Linked DNA regions of Tardiphaga sp. 709. The protein of the gene in region 1 interacts with the protein of each later gene in a pairwise test. Links are inferred from orthologs where the notes say so. Each region holds a gene or a part of one and is shown in the gene's direction. Other genes may lie near its edges.

Region 1 (10,024 bases):
GTGGCCCGTGTTGCTTCTGCCGAGCCCGCACAGAAGGCCCGTCTGGCAAGTGCCACGACGACGCCTGAAGAAACCGCGCCGGAATCGCCGACTAAAGCCGCTGACGCAACCGGCGCTTTGCCGACGTTCCGTTGGCCGGTGCGCGGCCGCGTGGTCACAGGCTATGGCGCCAAGACCAATGGCAAGTCCAACGACGGCATCAACGTCGCCGTGCCGGAAGGCACGCCGATCAAGGCTGCCGAAGATGGCGTCGTTGCCTATTCCGGCAACGAGCTGAAGGGTTACGGCAATCTGGTCCTCGTTCGTCACTCCAACGGCTACGTCACCGCATATGCCCATGCGAGTGAGCTGATGGTGAAGCGTGGCGAGACCATCAAGCGCGGTCAGGTGATCGGCAAGTCCGGCCAGTCTGGTGAGGTTACTTCGCCGCAGCTTCACTTCGAGATCCGCAAGGGCTCGTCGCCGGTCGATCCGCTGCAGTTCCTCAACGGGGCGTAAGCGCAATCCACGAAGTGTAGTTCGCATTTAAGCAAGCCCGGCCTCGTGCCGGGCTTGCTGCGTTTGATCTCGGGGCTACGGCCCACTCCAGCTCCGGAGTCTTCAACGCGCTGCTGCGAGTGGGCAGCTTGCGCACGCAAGCTCGGTTGACTGCCGCGCGATGTTGCCCATATGTGGACATGTCGTGGTTCTTCGGGAAGGTTTGCCCGAAGCTAAGAGGGAAGCCGGTGAGGCGTTAAGCCAAGGCCGGAGCTGCCCCCGCAACTGTAAGCGGTGAGCCGCTGTCCATTAAAGTCACTGAGACCTGCAAAGGTTTTGGGAAGGCCGGACAGCAGCATTGACCCGCGAGCCAGGAGACCTGCCTCGACAACATAAACGTCCTCGGGCGGGGTGTCCCGGTGGTGCGGTTGCGATTCCGCGACTGCCGTCGTGGAATCCAGACGTGTCACTTTGGCCTTTTGCCCCCAATCATTGGGGTTAAGCCATGTCTACTGTGTCAAAGTCTACTTCTTCCAAGTCTTCTGCCAAATCTACGTCCTCGCTTCCTGTTGCTACTTTGGGAACGCCACGGATCGGTCCGCGGCGTGAGCTCAAGATGGCGCTGGAAAGCTATTGGTCCGGTGCAATCGACGAGAATGCGCTGATCGATGTCGGCGTCGGGCTGCGTGCCGCAAACTGGGCACGTCAGAAGTCGCTCGGGATCACGGTTATGCCGTCGAACGACTTCTCATTCTACGATCAGGTACTCGATACCAGCGTCATGGTAGGCGCCATTCCGAAGGTCTATGGCTGGAAGGGAGGAGACGTTTCCTTCGCGACCTATTTTGCCATGGCGCGTGGATCACAAGGCGATGCGCATGACGAGGCCTGCACGCACGGCTCTCATACGCATGATACGTCGCAAGGCGTACCAGCACAGGAGATGACCAAATGGTTTGATACCAACTACCATTTCATGGTGCCTGAACTGGCGCAGGATCAGACCTTCAGTCTCGCATCGCGCAAGCCGATCAAGGAGTACGAGGAGGCGAGATCGCTGGGTTATCAGACACGACCTGTGCTGGTTGGGTCTGTGACCTATCTCAAACTGGCCAAGAGTATGGATGCTTCATTCGACCCGGTGACGCTGCTCGATCGATTGCTGCCCGTCTATGTCGAGGTACTCGGCGAACTGGCCGACAAAGGGGCCGAATGGGTGCAACTGGATGAGCCGTGTCTCGTGCTCGATCTCGATGCACTCGCCCGGCAAGCGCTGCAGCGGACCTACGCTGCCTTTGCAGAAGCGGTCCCGCAGCTCAGGATCATGCTAAACACTTACTTTGGCGAACTTGGCGATAACCTCGATCTGGCCCTGTCGCTTCCCGTCGCCGGACTTCATCTCGATCTGGTCCGTGGATCGGACCAGTTCGATGAAGTCGCTGCGAAGGCGCGGAAGGACATGATCCTCTCGCTCGGCGTGATCGATGGCCGCAATATCTGGCGGTCCGATCTGTCCAGCCTGCTTGATGGGCTGGAGCCCATGGTCGATCTGCTAGGGCGGGATCGCGTGGAACTCGCGCCGTCCTGTTCGCTGCTGCATGTGCCGATTGATCTGGGCCTTGAGAATGATCTCGATCCGGACGTCAAAAGTTGGCTGGCTTTCTCGGTCCAGAAGATGGAGGAGTTGGCCGCGCTCGGATCGGCGCTGGCTGGCAGCCGCGCGGATGTCGCTGCAACGCTTGCCGCGTCGGATGCCGCGGCGGCTGCGCGATTGGCATCGTCGAAGATCCACGATCTTGCTGTCGCCAAGCGTGTCGCCGCTGTTGATGCGACCATGCGACGTCGCGGCAATGACTTTGCCACACGTGCGGCCGATCAGCATCGACGCTTCAAGCTGCCGGCATTCCCGACAACGACCATCGGCTCGTTTCCGCAGACCACGGAAGTGAGAAACGCACGCGGAGCCCATGTCAGGGGTACACTCAGCGATGCCGCCTACAAGACGTTCCTGCAGAACCAGACGGCGAGGGCGGTTCGCTGGCAGGAGAATATCGGTCTCGACGTGCTGGTGCATGGCGAGTTCGAGCGCAACGACATGGTGCAGTATTTTGGCGAGCAACTTTCCGGCTTCGCCTTCACCAAGCATGGCTGGGTGCAGTCCTATGGCTCCCGCTATGTGCGGCCTCCCGTGCTGTTCGGAGACGTGTCCCGGCCGCATCCGATGACCGTCGAATGGTGGCAATATTCGCAGTCGCTCACCGAGAGGCCGATGAAGGCCATGCTGACGGGGCCCGTCACGATCCTGAACTGGTCGTTCGTGCGCGATGACATTCCCCGCGAAGTCGCGTGTCGCCAGATCGCACTCGCGATCCGCGATGAGGTGACGGATCTGGAGAAAGCTGGCGCCGGCATGATCCAGATCGACGAAGCGGCACTCCGCGAAGGGCTTCCGCTGCGCAAATCGGAATGGAAGTCCTATCTCGATTGGGCCGTGGAGAGCTTCCGCATCTGTTCGTCAGGCGTGCGGGATGACACGCAGATCCATACTCATATGTGTTACTCGGAGTTCAACGACATCATCGATGCGATCGGTGCCATGGATGCCGATGTGATCTCCATCGAAACGTCACGATCGAAGATGGAGCTGCTCGATGCGTTCAGGACCTACAAGTATCCGAACGAGATAGGTCCTGGGGTCTATGACATCCACTCGCCGCGGGTGCCTGAAACGCGCGACATGCTCGATCTGCTGAAGCTTGCACGGCAGCGGCTGGCGGACTCCCAGCTCTGGATCAATCCCGATTGCGGGCTGAAGACCCGGAAATGGGAGGAGGTGCGGCCTGCGCTCGTGAATATGGTCGCGGCAGCGCGTGAGTTGCGAAGCCTCGCCTAGGGCGAGTCGAATGCCGCCCCGTTGTCATGACGGGGCGGCATTTGCCTTTACTTTGTGGCGAGCTTCACGCCGAGACGGCCAGCGAGCTCCTGCACGAACTGCCAGGCCACGCGACCTGAGCGCGAGCCACGGGTGGTCGACCATTCCAATGCGTCTCGCTCCAGCTCGGCGGCGTCGGTCTTGAGGCCATAGTGGCTGCAATAGCCGCGCACCATGTCGAGATATTCGTCCTGGCTGCATTTGTGGAAGCCGAGCCAGAGGCCGAAACGATCCGACAGCGACACCTTCTCTTCGACCGCTTCGCCGGGATTGATGGCGGTCGAGCGTTCGTTCTCGATCATCTCGCGCGCCAGAAGATGGCGGCGGTTCGAGGTCGCATAGAGGATCACGTTGTCCGGCCGGCCTTCGATGCCGCCTTCCAATACGGCTTTCAGCGATTTGTAGGACGCATCGTTGCCGTCGAAAGAAAGATCATCGCAGAACACGATGAAATAAAAATCCGAGGCGCGGATCTGTTCCATCAGCGCCGGCAGGCTCTCGATGTCCTCGCGATGAATCTCGACCAGCTTGAGACGACCAGCGACGGACTTGCTGGCATTGACTGAGGCATGCGCGGCCTTGACCAGCGATGACTTGCCCATGCCGCGCGCGCCCCAGAGCAGCGCGTTGTTGGCCGGCAGGCCGTTGGCGAAGCGTCGGGTGTTCTCGATCAGGGTGTCGACCTGCTGGTTGATGCCCTGCAGCAGGCCGATATCGACCCTCGAGACCTTCGGCACCGGCGCAAGGCGGCCGTCGGGATGCCAGATAAAGGCTTCGGCGCTGCCCAGAGAATCAGCGTTGGACAACTTCGGCGCCGCCGCAGCCATGCCGGCGGCAATGGCCTCAAGGGCGAGCGCGATCCGCTCATCGATCTGGGCGGCGGCGGCTGGTCGCGGACGTTTTGCCGCGGTCGTGCGGACGGTCTTGGACGTGCGGGTCGCAGGGGCCTTTTTGGCAGGGCGGCGGCTTGTTTTATTGGGCTTTTTTGACATTTTTGACTTTCCTCGGCGCGCACCCATATCGAGCCCGGAACACATCCGCAAGCGGTACAAATCGCAGACAAATCAGAGGGTTTACCGGCGTTGCAATTGGGACGCCGGCCGCTATAGTCCGCGCGAATTTACCCAAACCGGCCGAACGCCGACGCGTCGCCGGTTTATTCCCCAGCGTTTACGAGGACTTCCCGATGTTCATTACCCCTGCGTTTGCCCAGGCTGCAGCCGGCGGCGACACCAACAGCATGCTGATGTCGCTGCTGCCTTTCGCGCTGATCTTCGTGATCATGTATTTCCTGATCCTGCGTCCGCAGCAGAAGAAGGTGAAGGACCACGCCGAGATGGTGAAGAACATCCGTCGTGGCGACACCATCGTCACCTCGGGCGGTTTGGTCGGCAAGGTCACCAAGGTGGTTGATGACGAGCAGGTTGAGTTCGAACTCGCCGAAGGCGTTCGCGTACGTCAGCTCCGCACGATGATCTCGGGCGTGCGCACCAAGGGTGAGCCCGCCAAGGAGAAGGCGGACAAGGCTGATGCCAAGGACGACGCGGCCGCGAGCTGATGCGTTTGCGCGTCGCCATTTCAAGAATCTGACGGATCATCTCGATGTTGTATTTCACGCGGTGGAAGGCGCTGGCGGTCATTCTGACGGCGCTCGTGGTCTGCCTGTGCGCGGTTCCGAATTTCTTCCCCGAAGCCACCGTGAAAACCTGGCCGAAATGGGCGCAGCGCCATCTGGTGCTGGGCCTCGACTTGCAGGGCGGCTCGCACATCCTGCTCGAAGTCGATGCCAATTCGGTCAAGAAGGACAAGCTCGATCAGGTGCGCGACGACGTCCGCCGCACGCTGCGTGATGCCAAGATCGTTTATACCGGTCTCGGCGTTCGCGGCGACAATGTCGAAGTCCGTATCACCAAGGACACCGAATATCAGACCGCGCTCAGCAAGCTGCGCGAACTGTCACAGCCGCTCGGCGGCCTGATGGGGCAAAGCGGCCAGCGCAGCTTGGAAGTCTCGGACGCAGGCAACGGCCTGATCCGTCTTTCGGTGCCGCCGGCAGCGATCAATGACCGCATCCGCCAGTCCGTCGAGCAATCGATCCAGATCGTCGAGCGCCGCGTCAACGAACTCGGCACCGTCGAACCGCTGATCCAGCGTCAGGGCCTCGATCGCATTCTGGTGCAGGTGCCGGGCCTACAGGACCCGACCCGCCTCAAGGAATTGCTGGGCAAGACCGCGAAGCTCGACTTCCGCATGGTCGACACCTCGCTCCCGGCCGAGCAGGCACAAGGCAGGGTGCCGCCGGACTCCGAACTCTTGATGAGCTCGCAATCTCCGAAGACGCCGTATCTCGTGAAGAAGGAAGTGCTGGTCTCGGGCGCTGACCTGACCGATGCGCAGCCGGGCTTCGATCAGCGCACCAACGAGCCGATCGTCTCGTTCCGTTTCAACACGTCCGGCGCGCGCAAGTTTGCCGATGCCACGGTGAAGAACGTCAATCTGCCCTTCGCCATTGTGCTCGACAACGAAGTGGTGTCGGCCCCGGTCATTCGCGAGCCGATCACCGGCGGCTCCGGCCAGATCTCCGGCAGCTTCACCGTGCAGGGCGCCAACGATCTGGCGATCCTGCTGCGTGCCGGCGCGCTGCCTGCGCCGCTCAGCATCATCGAGGAGCGTACCGTTGGCCCCGGTCTCGGCGCCGACTCGATCGCCAAGGGCGAGCTTGCGGCCTATGTCGGGTCGATCCTCGTTATCGTCTTCATGCTGCTGACCTACCGCCTGTTCGGCCTGTTCGCCAATATCGCGGTGACCATCAACGTTCTGATGATTTTCGGTATCCTGTCGCTGCTCAACGCCACGCTGACGCTGCCCGGCATCGCTGGCATCGTGCTGACGGTCGGCATCGCCGTGGACTCGAACGTGCTGATCTATGAGCGCATCCGCGAGGAGTTGCGCGCCGGCCGCACCGCCATTTCGGCGATCGATGCCGGCTTCAAGCGCGCGCTGGCGACCATTCTGGATTCCAACATCACGACCTTCATCGCCGCTGCGGTGCTGTTTTACATCGGCACCGGACCGGTCCGCGGCTTCGCCGTGACCTTTGGCATTGGCATCATCACAACGGTTTTCACGGCCTTCACCGTGACCCGTCTGATCGTCGCCGGCTGGGTCAGGTGGAAGCGGCCGACCAGCGTGCCGATTTGAGTTTACGGAGCAGATTTTGACAACGACACAAATGGTTCTGGCAGGTCTGGGCGCGCTGATCGTCATTCTGTCGATCGTGGCGATCTTCGATCTGTTGCCGTCGCTCCGCATCGTCCCCGACGATACGAAGTTCGATTTCACGCGCTTCCGCCGCATCTCGTTCCCGATCTCGGCGCTGCTGTCGATCCTCGCCATCGTGCTGTTCTTCACGCACGGACTGAATTTCGGCATCGACTTCAAGGGTGGCACGCTGCTCGAAGTCCAGGCCAAATCCGGTACGGCCGATATCAGCGCGATGCGCTCGACGCTCGCCGCCCTGCAACTCGGCGACGTGCAGCTGCAGCAGTTCGGCGGCGCGGCCGACGTGCTGATCCGTCTGGCCGAACAGCCGGGTGGCGATGCCGCGCAGCAGGCCGCCGTTCAGAAGGTTCGTGCAGCCCTCGGTGACAGCGTCGAATATCGCCGCGTCGAAGTGGTGGGTCCGCGCGTCTCCGGCGAATTGCTGGCTTACGGCATGCTCGGCCTGATCGTCGCGATCATGGGCATCCTGATCTATCTCTGGTTCCGCTTCGAATGGCAGTTCGCCCTGGGCGCCATGATCGCCAACGTCCACGATATCGTGCTGACGATCGGCTTCATGTCGATCACACAAGTCGACTTCGATCTCACCAGTATTGCGGCGCTGCTGACCATCCTCGGTTATTCGCTGAATGACACCGTGGTCATCTACGATCGTATTCGCGAGATTCTGCGTCGCTACAAGAAGATGCCGATGCCGGAGCTGCTGAACGAGTCGATCAATTCGACGCTGTCGCGTTCGATCATCACCCACGTCACCGTGACGCTGGCGCTGCTGGCGCTCTACGCGTTTGGCGGCCAGGCGATCCACTCCTTCACCGCCGTCATGATCTTCGGCGTCGTGCTGGTCGGCACCTACACCTCGATCTTCATCGCCGCGCCGCTGCTGATCTATCTCGGCGTCGGCGAACACCGCGAAGACGCCGACAAGCCCGCCGCGAAGCCGAAGCCCTGAGATGCCGGTCGATCCCGAAGCGCCGCACCTTCCGCGCTCGGCCGCCATCGAAGCCTACGGCAAGGGTGGCTTCCACTTCGACACCATGTCGCATCAGGGCTCGCTGCTGTGCCTGCCCGATGCGGTGTGGGCGTGGTCGGTCACCAAGGCCAGTGACATTGACCGCCATTCGCTGCGGCGCGTGTTCGAAGGCGCGGCAGGCATCGACACGCTGATCATCGGCACCGGCAACGAGGTCTGGATCGTCCCGAACGATCTTCGCAGTGCCTTGCGCAATCTGCATGTGGTGATCGACGCGATGCAAACCGGTCCTGCGATCCGCACCTATAACGTCATGATGGGCGAGCGCCGCCGCGTTGCCGCTGCATTGATCGCGGTGCCATGAGTGGTGCTGATCAGAGCTCCGCGGCTTTCTGCGCGGAGCTGGTGCGCAGCCACGACTTTGACCGCTACGCGGCGACCTTGTTCGTGCCTGCCGACAAGCGCCGTTCGCTGCTGGCGCTCTATGCGTTCAATACGGAAATTACCCGCGTCCGCGAGCTCGTGAAACAACCGTTGCCCGGCGAGATCCGGCTGCAATGGTGGACCGACATGCTGGCCGGCGCAGGTCATGGCGATGTCGAACAGAACCCCGTTGCTGCCGAATTACTGTTAGCGATCCGCGCGCACAATCTGTCCGTCGACAGGCTGTCCAAGCTGATCGATGTGCACATTTTCGATCTCTACAACGACCCGATGCCGGATCTCGCGCTGCTGGAGAGCCACTTTCGCGATACGCTCGGGACACTGTTGTTCTCATCGGCAAAGATTCTCGGCGACGGGTCTGAGGCCAGCGCTCATGTCGCCGAGCATGCCGGGCTGGCCCAAGGCGTCGCGCGGATCATTACGCGTCTGCCCTATGACACGATGCGGCGGCAGTTGTTCATTCCGCAGGACATGCTGCTGCAGAACGGCAGCAGCGCCGATCAGATGTTTGCCGGCAAGATGACGCCCGGTATCCGCGCAACGCTGGATCGGCTGATATCAGGTGCGCAGGAACAACTCGCGACAGCGCAGGGAATGCTTGCGGATGTAGCACCGGCTGCGCGCGCAGCGTTCCTGCCGATGGCACTGGTGAAATACGATCTGGCGCAGATGGCCCGAGTGGATCACGATCCGTTCGAGCTCAATGTCAGACCGCGGTTGCGGACGCTGTGGACACTGTGGCGCGCGTCGCGCTCAGTGTGACGTCAGCTTCTGGTCTGTCGTCTCGAAGTTGAAACGGTCGCGCAGGTTCTTCCGCGACTCCAGAATGCCCTTCAGGAACGCGCGGTCGGCGTCGCTGGTCATCAGCGGCTCCAGCAGATCGACCTGGTTCATCGCCACCAGTTGCAGCACCTCGGTGCGAATGCGGCCGGAGGCGTCACGGGGCAGGGCTGTGACGACCTGCAGATGCTCAGGCGGCTTCGTCCCCTTTGCGGCAGCCAGTTCACCCTGCAGCTTTGTTTCCAGCGCGACGTCATCAGCCTCCACGAAAGCATAGAGCCCGACGCCGGTACGGCGATCGGCGAACGCCACGATCGACGCGTCGCGCACTGCCGGGTTCTGCTTGATGATCTCCAGCAGCGGCGGCGCATCGTTGACCAGACGCTTGCCGCCGCCTTCGCGGTCGGTGAAATTGAAGATGCCGCGTGTGATGGCGCGATAGACCTTCTTGCCGGTCATCAGCCAGATCCGTGCCGGCAGCGACTTCTTCGACAGGATCGCCTTTTCCTTCGGCGTCAGCAGCTCCGGCGCGTAAGTGCGCTTGTGCTTCAGGAGGTGACGCAGATCTTCATAGGCGGCGATGCGAAACAACTGGCTGCGAGACTTGAAGCAGACCGCGAGCTGGAAGTCGGTGACGTAAGCGAGGCCATCGCTGCCGCGCAGCCAGTTCTGCTCCTTGGCGAGATCGTTGTGGCACACGCCCATGCGATGCAGCTTGCGTAGCGCCAGCTTCGCGGATTTGAAATAGCGCGCATCGTGATGCGGCTTGGCGAGATGCAGTGCGACACCGTCGATGAAGCCACGCACCAGCGCGCGGTCGCCAGCCCAGAGCAATTCAGGTCCGACGCGCAGATCACGCGCCAGCGTCAGTGCGCGACGTTCCCGCGTGAACAGATGCAGCGCCAGTAGATAGGACCACCACGGCACCTGGTCGAGCCGACGCAGCACCGCATCGACTTCGCCCGATGACGTGCGATAGCGGCCGCGCTCGATGGTCGAGAACACGTCGCGTTTCAGCAACACGCCTTCGGTCCAGGTCTTGGACAGCGCAGTGGCGTCCTGTGGCGGCAAACTCATCGCACAATCCTGAAATTCAAATCGCCAGCATCATGCCGCGGCCGCAACGGGCAGGCTGG
Region 2 (10,136 bases), 3.5 Mb from region 1 along the record:
TCCGAAGGAAGACAGCTCGCGTCTGCTGCTGCGCACGCACACATCACCGGTGCAGGTTCGTACCATGCTGAGCCAGCAACCGCCGATCCGCGTGATCTGTCCGGGCCGCACCTATCGCAGCGATAGCGATCAGACCCACACGCCGATGTTCCATCAGGTCGAAGGCCTGGTCATCGACAAGGGTTCGCATCTCGGCCACCTCAAATGGATCCTGCACGAATTCTGCAAGGCTTTCTTCGAGGTCGATAACGTCAATATGCGCTTCCGTCCGTCGTTCTTCCCGTTCACGGAGCCGTCGCTGGAAGTCGATATCCAGTGCCGCCGCGACAAGAACGAGATCCGCTTCGGCGAAGGCGAAGACTGGCTCGAGATTCTCGGCTGCGGCATGGTGCATCCGAATGTGCTACGCGCCTGCGGCATCGATCCCGACGTGTATCAGGGCTTCGCCTGGGGCATGGGCATCGACCGTATCGCAATGCTGAAATACGGCATGGCCGACCTGCGTCAGCTCTTCGAAAGCGATGTGCGCTGGCTCAATCACTATGGCTTCAAGCCGCTTGAAGTACCGACGCTGGCCGGAGGACTGAGCACGTGAAATTCTCCCTCTCCTGGCTGAAAGATCATCTCGAGACTGACGAGTCGCTCGAGACGCTGACCGACAAGCTCACCATGATCGGGCTTGAGGTCGAGCATATCGACGACAAGGCGAAGCTCCTGAAGCCGTTCACGATCGCCGAGATCGTCACGGCCGAGCAGCATCCCAATGCCGACCGCCTGCGCGTCTGCACCGTCAATGCCGGCGATGACAAACCGTTGCAGATCGTCTGCGGCGCGCCGAACGCACGCGCGGGACTGAAGACCGTTCTCGCCAGGCCCGGCACGTTCATCCCGGGCAAGGATTTCACCATCGGTCTTGGCAATATCCGCGGTGTCGAAAGCCAGGGCATGCTGTGCTCGGCAGGTGAACTCGGCCTGCCGGAAAATATCGACGGCATCATCGAACTGCCCGCCGATGCACCCGTCGGCGCGATCTATCCCGATTGGGCCAAGCTCGGCGATCCCGTCATCGAGATCAATCTGACGCCTAATCGTCAGGACTGCACTGGTGTGTCCGGCATCGCGCGCGATCTCGCCGCGGCCGACATGGGCGTGTTCAAGAATCCCGGCATCAAGCCGATCAAGGGCGAATTCCCCTGCCCGGTGAAAGTCACCGTCGAAGACGCCAAGCTGTGCCCCGGCTTCGCGCTGCGTCTCGTGCGCGGCGTCAAGAACGGCCCGTCGCCCGAGTGGCTGCAGAAGAAGCTTACCTCGATAGGTCTGCGTCCGATCAATGCGCTGGTCGACATCACCAACTTCCTGACATTCGACCGCGCGCGCCCGCTGCATGTGTTCGATGCGTCCAAGGTAAAGGGTGACATCGTTGTCCGCCGCGCACGTGACGGCGAGACGCTGCTCGCGCTCGACGGCAAGACCTACACGCTCGACAGCAAAGCCTGCGTCATCGCCGATGACAACGGTGTGGAATCGCTCGCCGGCATCATGGGCGGCGAAGCGTCGGGCTGTTCGGAAGAGACCACCGATGTGCTGATCGAATCCGCGCTGTGGAACGAGATTAACATCGCGCAGACCGGTCGCAGGCTCGGCATCAATTCCGACGCGCGCTATCGGTTCGAGCGCGGCGTCGATCCGGTCTTCATGGTGCCCGGTCTCGAACTGGCAACCAAGCTGGTGATGGAACTATGCGGCGGCACACCGTCGGAAAGCATCGTGGTCGGAAAGCCTTACGGCGACGACCGCATCATCGACTTCCCGATTGCCGAGGTGAAGCGCCTCGCCGCCATCGACGTGCCTTTCCCGGAGATGCGACGCATCCTGACGCATCTCGGCTTCATGGTGGCCGGCAGTGGTCCTATGGTGAAGGTCGCGGTGCCGTCCTGGCGTAGCGATGTGACCGGCAAGGCTGACATCGTCGAAGAAGTCATGCGCATCTTCGGCGTCGACAAGGTGCCGATGACGCCGTTCCCACGCGGCGATGCCCCGCGCAAGCCGGTGCTCACCCAGATCCAGCAGCGTACCCGCCGCGCCAAGCGTGGATTGGCAGCACGTGGGCTCGTCGAAGCGGTGACGTGGTCGTTCATCTCGAAGCCACATGCCGAAGTGTTCGGCGGCGGCGCGCCGGAACTGGCGCTGGCCAATCCGATCGCCTCCGACCTCTCCGACATGCGGCCCAGCCTGTTGCCCGGACTGATCGCGGCCGCTCAGGCCAATGCGCATCGCGGCTCGTCTGACCTCGCGCTGTTCGAAGTCGGCCAGATCTTCCGCGGCGATCGCCCGCAGGATCAGTTCATGGCTGCATCCGGCGTCCGGCGTGGTCTCGCCTCGTCGGCGGGCAACGGCCGTCACTGGTCAGGCGCCAGCGCTGCGAACGCGCTCGACGCCAAGGCCGATGCCTTTGCAGTTCTCGCAGCCGCGGGCGCACCGATGCAGGCGCTGCAGATCGTCGCCGGTGGCGCGAATTGGCTGCATCCCGGCCGGTCCGGCACGATCCAGATCGGTCCGCAGAACGTCCTCGGTCATTTCGGCGAGCTGCACCCGCGCACGCTCGAAGCACTCGGTGCCGACGGCCCGTTGATGGCGTTCGAAGTGATCCTTGATCGTATTCCCGACGCCAAGCAGAAGGCGACCCGCGCCAAACCGACTTTGGAGCTCTCGGCGTTCCAGCCTGTGTCACGCGACTTCGCCTTCATCGTCGATCGCAAGGTCAGGTCCGGTGACATTCTCCGTGCGGCAGCCGGCGTGGACAAGAAGCTGGTCACCGATGTGACGGTGTTCGACGTCTACGAAGGCAAGGGCATCGACGACGACAAGAAGTCCGTCGCCATCGCCGTGACCATGCAGCCGCGCGAGAAGACCCTGACCGATCAGGAAATTGATGCGGTGGCAGCGAAGATCGTGGCGGAAGTAACGAAGAAGACGGGCGGCACGTTGCGCGCATGATGGAATCACTCGGCCTGGTCCAGTATTCGACCACGTCGCTCGTTTTTATCACCGTCACCGCCTTCATCGCCGGACTGGCCCGCGGATTTTCGGGCTTCGGTTCGGCGCTGATCTTCATGCCGCTCGCCTCAAGCGTGGCCGGCGCGCAGGTCGCGTCGCCGTTGCTGCTGCTGATCGACTTCTCGACCACGCTGACGCTGATCCCGAACGCCGCAAGACGAGCCGACAGGCGCGACGTCAGCATCATTTCGCTGGGCGCACTTATTGGCGTGCCACTTGGCACGATGGCCTTGGCCTGGGCCGATCCGCTGACTGTTCGCTGGGGCATCGTCTTACTGATCGTCACGATGCTGACGCTACTGATCTCCGGCTGGCGCTATCCTGGTAAGCCGACCGTACCGGTGACTGTCAGCGTCGGCGGTCTCGCCGGGTTCTTCGGCGGCTTGGCGCAACTCGGCGGCCCGCCCATAGTGATGTATTGGCTGCGAGATGCGGCAGTCGCAGCCGTCACCCGCGCAAATATCATCCTGTATTTCGCCGTCGCCGATGTGCTGATCATCATCAGCTACACGATCGGCGGATTGTGGAGTTCCGCCATTCTCGGTCTCGCGGTGATTACCGGACCACTATTCGGTCTCGGCCTCTGGCTCGGTTCGAAACTGTTCGGCAAGGCCAGCGACGAGCTGTTCCGCAAGATCTGTTACGCGCTGATCGCCGTCTCGGCGCTGATCAGCCTGCCGCTGTTCGACGGGATATTTCACTGACGCTTGCGTGACTTGCGGCGCCAGCCGCCGCGGCGCTAGGGTCTCTCCAATTCAAGAACAACGGGAGAAGACCATGATCGATCGCCGCGACATGCTGAAGTTCGCCGCTGCCGGCGCCATGCTCTTCGCGGCGCGCCCCGCGCTGGCGCAGACGCCAGCAAAACCGCACACCAGGATCATATTTCTCGGCACCAAGGGCGGCCCGCGCGTCGGCGTCGGTGCATCCAATCCCGCCAATCTCGTTGTGGTCAACGACACGCCATTCGTGATCGATTGCGGCATGGGCGTCAGCCGGCAACTGGTCAATGCCGGCGTGCCGCTTCCCTCGGTGAAGTATATCTTCATCAGCCACCACCATTCCGATCACAATCTGGAATACGGCAACTTGTTCTACAATGCTTGGGCCGCAGGTCTCTCGACGCCGATCCACTCGTTTGGTCCCAAGGGCATCGAGGCAATGACCCGGACTTACTGGGAGTTGAACAAATTCGACGTTGATACCCGCATCGAAGATGAAGGCCGCCCCGATCCGCGGCCGTTGCTCGTTGCCAAGGATATCGCGGAGGATGGCGTGGTGCTGCAGACCGCCGACGTCAAGGTGACAGCGTTTCGCACTCCGCATCCGCCGATCGTCGACAGCTTCGCCTACAAATTCGAGACGCCCGACGGTGTCATCGTGTTCTCCAGCGACACCGCCTACAACCCGAGGCTAGCAGAGTTCGCCAAGGGAGCGGACGTGCTGGTGCATGAGGCACTTTACGTGCCCGCTGTTGACCGGCTGGTGATCAAGACGAAGAACGGCGCGACGCTGAAAAAACATTTGATGGAAAGCCATACCACCACCGAGGATGTCGGCCGCATCGCCGCCGCGGCTGGCGTGAAGGTGCTGGTGCTCAGCCACTTCGTGCCGGGCGACGATCCCGAAGTCACCGACGAGGACTGGATCTCGGGCGTGCGAAAGAATTTTTCCGGCAAGATCATCGTGGCCAAAGATCTGATGCAGCTGGCGCTACCGGTGTAGCGCCAATAGCAGCCTCACGTCGCGGCTACTCCAACCCCGCTCCGCTCGACCGCTGCCGCCGCTGCTTCGTCCGCACCGGCTTGTCTGGTTCCGGCTCTTTCATTGCGCCGATCTTCTTGAGCGCCGCCTCTGCTGCGCGCTCGCCGCTTTCCCATGCGCCATCGACCGTGCCCCACAATGTTTCGTGCGTGGCTTCGCCGGCAAGGAACAGATTGCCCATAGGCTCAGCCAATACGCGGCGCGAGGCCTGGCCACCCGGTGCGGCCCCCGACATGGCTCCGAGCACGAATGGCATCGTATCCCAGCGCGTCGTTGCAGAACGCTTGATCGCCGGTTTGATATCGGAGCCGAACAGCTTCGTCAGCCATTCAACGGCGAAAGCCACCATCGCGGCCTCGCCCTGAGTTGCAAGGTCGCGGCCGAATGCGCCCGCGACATCGACGGTACACAGCGATGACCCGCCAATATTCGCAAACAGTGCACCGGTACGTGTGCTCGTGCTTTGCTCGACCATCAGCTCATCGCGACCCAGCCCGAGCGGATTGCCAGTAAACTGTAGCGCGATACGGTCATAGCTGCCGAGGCTGAGTTTTGCCGCCGCGTCGAGCTGCCGCTTTGGCAGTTCCGGCGTGAACTTGATTGTCCCCGACGACAACACATTGCTTGATGCGGTGATGATCACCGCCCGCGCCGCAATGCGCCCTGACGCCGTCTCAACGCCGATGTCGCGTCCGCTCCAAGTCACGCGCGTCGCAGGGGTCGACAGCGCCACCGGAACGGCCTCGCCGAGCTTGCCCATCAATGCCCCGAGCCCCTGGCGCGTGGCAACATCGATGGCGCGATCCTGCGCGCGCGAAAGATCCAGCGTCGAGAGATCCTTGAGGTCCTTGCCGGTCGCATAGGCCCCGAGCACGAAATCGATCGTGCCCGCCCAGTCCCCGAGATCCTTCGGCAGCGCCGCGGCGCAGGAGATGTCGGCACGGCGCGCTGCTTCGTCGATGGCGCGATTGGCCCGCACGACCGCAGCGAGCAATTCCTCGGTCTCGCCGGCGCGGGCATTACGACGGCCGATACGCAGCTTCTGGCTCGGCGGCGATGGCGCGACATCAATTCCCACCGGCCGGGCAAGCTTCACCACTGCGTTGGTTTCCGGCGTGTGCAGCCAGCGCGCGCCGCGATCGAACGGGGCGTCGAAACTTGTCGCGTCTGTCATGCACCGTCCGCCAATCCGGCTGGAGGCCTCGACCACGATCACCTTGCGATTGGCTGCCTGGATACGACGCGCCGCAGCGATGCCCGCAGCGCCTGCGCCAATCACGACAATGTCAGCATCCCGCGGCAGCGACGCGGCCAATGTCCTTGCGCCGAACAGCGGCACAAGTGTCAATGCTGCGGACGCCGACAGGAAATCTCGGCGTGAAATCGTCATGACATGGTTTCCGAAATTTTATGATGCATGAGAACGTCTCGCGAACCTTGCCGTATTCGAGGGTGTGCGGCAACCGTCGTGGTGAATGAATCGTCACCAGCGCCGCGCGGGCATGAACCAAATTGCAATGGCTCTCGACCATGATGGAGCCAGGGAAAGCGGTCGACATGAACCGCGCTGGGGGAGTCACGATCATGGGCCTCATGCTCGATACGGTCGGGAAACTGATCGCGAAATATCTGCAGAAGGAGCTGCCCGGCTACGAGCCATTCACGCCGAGCGACCCCGAACGCCTGCGCGGTATCATCGAGGAAGGTGACGTGCTGCTGGTCGAAGGCAACAACCGCGTCTCCGGCATCATCAAATATCTCACGCAATCGACCTGGTCGCATGCCGCGCTCTATGTCGGCCCAATCGATGGTGCTGCAGAGCCGAACGGCGAGCCGCATGTGCTGATCGAGGCCAATATCGGCGAAGGTGTCACCTCGGCACCGCTGTCGAAATATTATCCGTTCCACACCCGCCTGTGCCGCCCGGTGGGTCTGTCCTACGAGGACCGCACCACTGTGTGTCGCTACGCCATCAACCGGATTGGCTTTGGTTACGACACCAAGAACATTCTCGACCTGATGCGCTTCCTGATCCCGCTGCCAATACCGCAGCGCTGGCGGCGGCGCATGATCGCGTTCGGCTCCGGCGATCCCACCAAGATCATCTGCTCGGCATTGATCGCGCAGGCTTTCGATGCCGTGCGCTATCCGATTCTGCCGAAAATCACCCGCGCCGGTAGCCGCCAGGCCCGTCGCGAGATTCTGCACATCCGCGATTCATCGCTCTATATGCCCAGGGATTTCGATATCTCGCCCTATTTCGAAGTGGTGAAGCCGACCATCGAACTCGGATTCGACTACACGGCATTGCATTGGGCCGACAAACAAAAGCCGCTCCGGGAGGTGGCGGGCACTTTCGATCCATTTCCGGACGTCTTCGGCACGCCGACGCTCATTCCTGAGACGACTGACACGGAAGCGGAAGTGGCTGACGAAGACGTGAGCAGGCCTCGGATCAGGCTTATCGCCTGATCCGCCACTTCAAGACTTGACCGCGCCCGCTGTGAGTCCGCCGACCATGTAGCGCCGGAAGGCGTAATACACTGCGGCTGGTGGGAGCGCGTAAATAAAGCCCGTCGTCATCAGCAATTCCCAGGGCGAGTCATCAGCGGCCAGGAAGTTGCCGAGCGCGACGGGTAGCGTGATCTCGGTATCCTTGGACAGCAGCAGGAAGGCGTAGAGATATTCGTTCCAGGCGAGCAGCAGCGCATAGGTCCCGATCGCGACCAGCGATGGCAACATCAGCGGCACATAGACCATGCGAAACAGTTGCAGCGGCGTCGCGCCATCCATGATAGCGGCTTCGTCGAGCTCGAGCGGCAGCTTGTCGGACGCCTGCTTGAGCACCCAGATCGCATAGGGCGAAGCAATGGTCACCATCGCCAGGATCAGCGACCAGTGATTGTTGAGCAGGCCGTAATTGCCCATGGTGCGATACATTGGCACAGCGAGGAATGCGGCGGGAATGAAATAGGTGAACAGCGCCATGTTCATCACCGTTCGGCCGCCGCGGACGCGCAGGCGACTGATCGCAAAGGCCGCCGATGTCGCAATCACCAGCGTCAGCGCACCGACCGCCACCGCGATGACGACTGAGTTCAGGAACTGCGCCCAAAAATCGCGCAGGAAATAATGCTGCTGATTGAACACGATTCTGAAATTGTTCAGCGTTGGATGGTCGGGCCACAGCTTTCCCGCGAAGGCATCCTGCTTCGGCGAGATCGCGAACAGGAACATGTGATAGATCGGAATCAGCGTCCAGATCAGCACGGGAATGCCAATCAACAACAGTCGCGCTTCGGTGCCGACCTCTCGTAGCGTTGGCACTCTCATCGGGTGAACCTCTTCATCGAGAGAGCCGTTTCATCATGAAATAGACCAGCGGCAGCACAAGCGGCATCGCGCAAACGATCGATGCCATCGACATGTCGAGCTGATCGAGGCGGAGATAGCGAATCCCCAATGTAGACAGAACATGAGTGAGATCGGCTGGCCCGCCTCCGGTCAACAGATAGACGCTGTTGAAGTCACCGAGCGTCCAGATCATCGAAAGCAGCGTGCAGGTGAGATACAGTGTCTGCATCGACGGCCAGGTGATGAAACGGAATTTCTGCCACCAGCTGGCGCCGTCCACATCGGCGGCTTCGAACATGTCCGTCGAGATCGCCAGACGTCCTGTCATCAGGATCAGCGTCCAGAACGGCAGCGACTTCCAGATGTGGACCATGATCGCCAGCGTCAGGCCGATAGCGGGATCGTTCAGCCAGTTGGGCCCATCCTCGCCAGTAAACTTGAAGATCAGATTATTGATCACGCCCCATTCGGGATTGAACATGAAGCGCACCGACAGGATGGTCGGGATCGACGGCACCGCCCAAGGCAGGATGAACAGTACCGACAGCCAGCGTATCCATGTCCGTGACTGCACGAAGAAGCCGGACAGAAAGAGAGCGATCAGCATCTTCACATTGATGCCGATAATCAGGAAGATCAGCGTGTTGACGACGGCGCGCGCGAATACCGGATCGTTATAGAGCGCGACGTAACTCGCCGGGTGCCGCGCCAGCCACAAGCCATAACCGATCGGATAGACCACGAAGGCGGCGAACACGAGCAGATAGGGCGCGATCATCACGACGCCCCAGACCTGCGGCGTCGTCAGGCGGGCCGACCATGGCCGGCGTGGCAGCGTATCGGCGGGAGCGGGATAGGTGATCGTGGCCATGCTGTACACCATTGCAAAAGCCGGCCGCGAGGGCGGCCGGCTTTGTCTCGGACTAACCCGCGATTTCCTTGATGCGGGCGATCAACTCATCGACGGCCTTCTCGACCGGCACCTTCTCGCTGACCACGCGGTTCATCGCCTTAGCCCAGACGTTCTCGTTATTGAGTATCGTGAACTTGTAGTTCTTCACGAAATCGAACGACGAGGTGCCTCCCGTGAATTGGGTGTAGACCGCTTTGCGATGCTTGTCGGCCTGCCAGAACGGGCTTGCCTGTCCGGCCTTGGTCACCGGGAACCAGCGACCTAGCGCACCTTCGACATAGGGGCCAAGGTTTTCTTCTTCCATCAGGAACTTGACGAATTCCTTGGCGCCCGCCTTGTTCTTCGACTGCGAGAAGATCATCCCCGTCTTCACGTCTGAGCGATACTTGATCGGCGTGCCGTCCGGCTTCAGCGGGAACGATGCCGTGACGATCGTCTCTTCATAGGCCTTCTTGCCGGCCGCGCGTTGCTCTGGTGTCAACGTCTGGTTTTGCGAATCCTCGAACCACTTCGCCGCGATCGAAATCGTGAAGTTGTGGGTCATGATGATGCTCTTGTTATGGAAGGCGACATTGTTGTCGGGGTCCTTCCACGTCGTCGAGGATGGCGGCGTGCAGCCCTTGATATAGGTGTCGGTATAGTCCCTGAGCGCACCGATCAGGCCTTCCTTGACCTTGGGGTCGTCCACCAGAAGCTTGCCGTCATCGTCCACCAGCTTGACGTTATAGGCATCCATGAAGGTGTAGAACGACTGCAGCGAGTCCGTGGACTCCACGCCCATCGGCTGGCCGACACCATAGGCACGGCTGCCTGACGCCTTGCGATAGGCCGGCTGGACCTTGTCGCACCAGAACGACCAATAACCCTTCCAGTCCTTGGGAATATCGCTGACCTTGAAGCCGGCCTGCTCGAGCAGATCGCTCCAGATCTCCACATGCATCGACTGTTGCTTCAGCGGAAAGCCGTAATAGGCTTTCTTCTTGGTCTGGCCGTTCATCAGATAGGCCGTCTCGACCGTGTTCGGCGCGAATTTATCCATCATCGGCTT

What was found.
Region 2: the proteins of secD (region 1) and pheT interact in binary tests that used the Escherichia coli proteins (3 or more experiments, as listed by UniProt). The link is inferred for Tardiphaga sp. 709 from one-to-one orthologs.

The regions. Positions count from the first base shown.
Region 1 is NZ_CP135529.1:145,182-155,205, forward strand. What follows is about bases 4,320-7,310. They hold secD (protein translocase subunit SecD), read left to right. Parts: upstream 4,320-5,011; coding sequence 5,012-6,610; downstream 6,611-7,310. Other genes in these bases: RSO67_RS00735 (ATP-binding protein), read right to left, coding at 4,320-4,401; yajC (preprotein translocase subunit YajC), read left to right, coding at 4,596-4,967; secF (protein translocase subunit SecF), read left to right, coding at 6,642-7,310. Also shown: RSO67_RS00725 (peptidoglycan DD-metalloendopeptidase family protein), read left to right, coding at 1-498; metE (5-methyltetrahydropteroyltriglutamate--homocysteine S-methyltransferase), read left to right, coding at 983-3,370; more of RSO67_RS00735, read right to left, coding at 3,418-4,319; more of secF, read left to right, coding at 7,311-7,643; RSO67_RS00755 (Mth938-like domain-containing protein), read left to right, coding at 7,645-8,028; RSO67_RS00760 (phytoene/squalene synthase family protein), read left to right, coding at 8,025-8,870; RSO67_RS00765 (serine/threonine protein kinase), read right to left, coding at 8,862-9,965; methylenetetrahydrofolate--tRNA-(uracil(54)-C(5))-methyltransferase (FADH(2)-oxidizing) TrmFO, read right to left, coding at 9,996-10,024. UniProt on the Escherichia coli protein: Part of the Sec protein translocase complex. Interacts with the SecYEG preprotein conducting channel. SecDF uses the proton motive force (PMF) to complete protein translocation after the ATP-dependent function of SecA.
Region 2 is NZ_CP135529.1:3,676,888-3,687,023, reverse strand. Bases 192-3,294 are described here. They hold pheT (phenylalanine--tRNA ligase subunit beta), read left to right. Parts: upstream 192-591; coding sequence 592-2,997; downstream 2,998-3,294. Other genes in these bases: RSO67_RS18015 (sulfite exporter TauE/SafE family protein), read left to right, coding at 2,994-3,294; pheS (phenylalanine--tRNA ligase subunit alpha), read left to right, coding at 192-595. Also shown: more of pheS, read left to right, coding at 1-191; more of RSO67_RS18015, read left to right, coding at 3,295-3,761; RSO67_RS18010 (MBL fold metallo-hydrolase), read left to right, coding at 3,835-4,782; RSO67_RS18005 (flavin monoamine oxidase family protein), read right to left, coding at 4,808-6,211; RSO67_RS18000 (YiiX/YebB-like N1pC/P60 family cysteine hydrolase), read left to right, coding at 6,406-7,293; RSO67_RS17995 (carbohydrate ABC transporter permease), read right to left, coding at 7,303-8,154; RSO67_RS17990 (carbohydrate ABC transporter permease), read right to left, coding at 8,168-9,046; RSO67_RS17985 (ABC transporter substrate-binding protein), read right to left, coding at 9,099-10,136.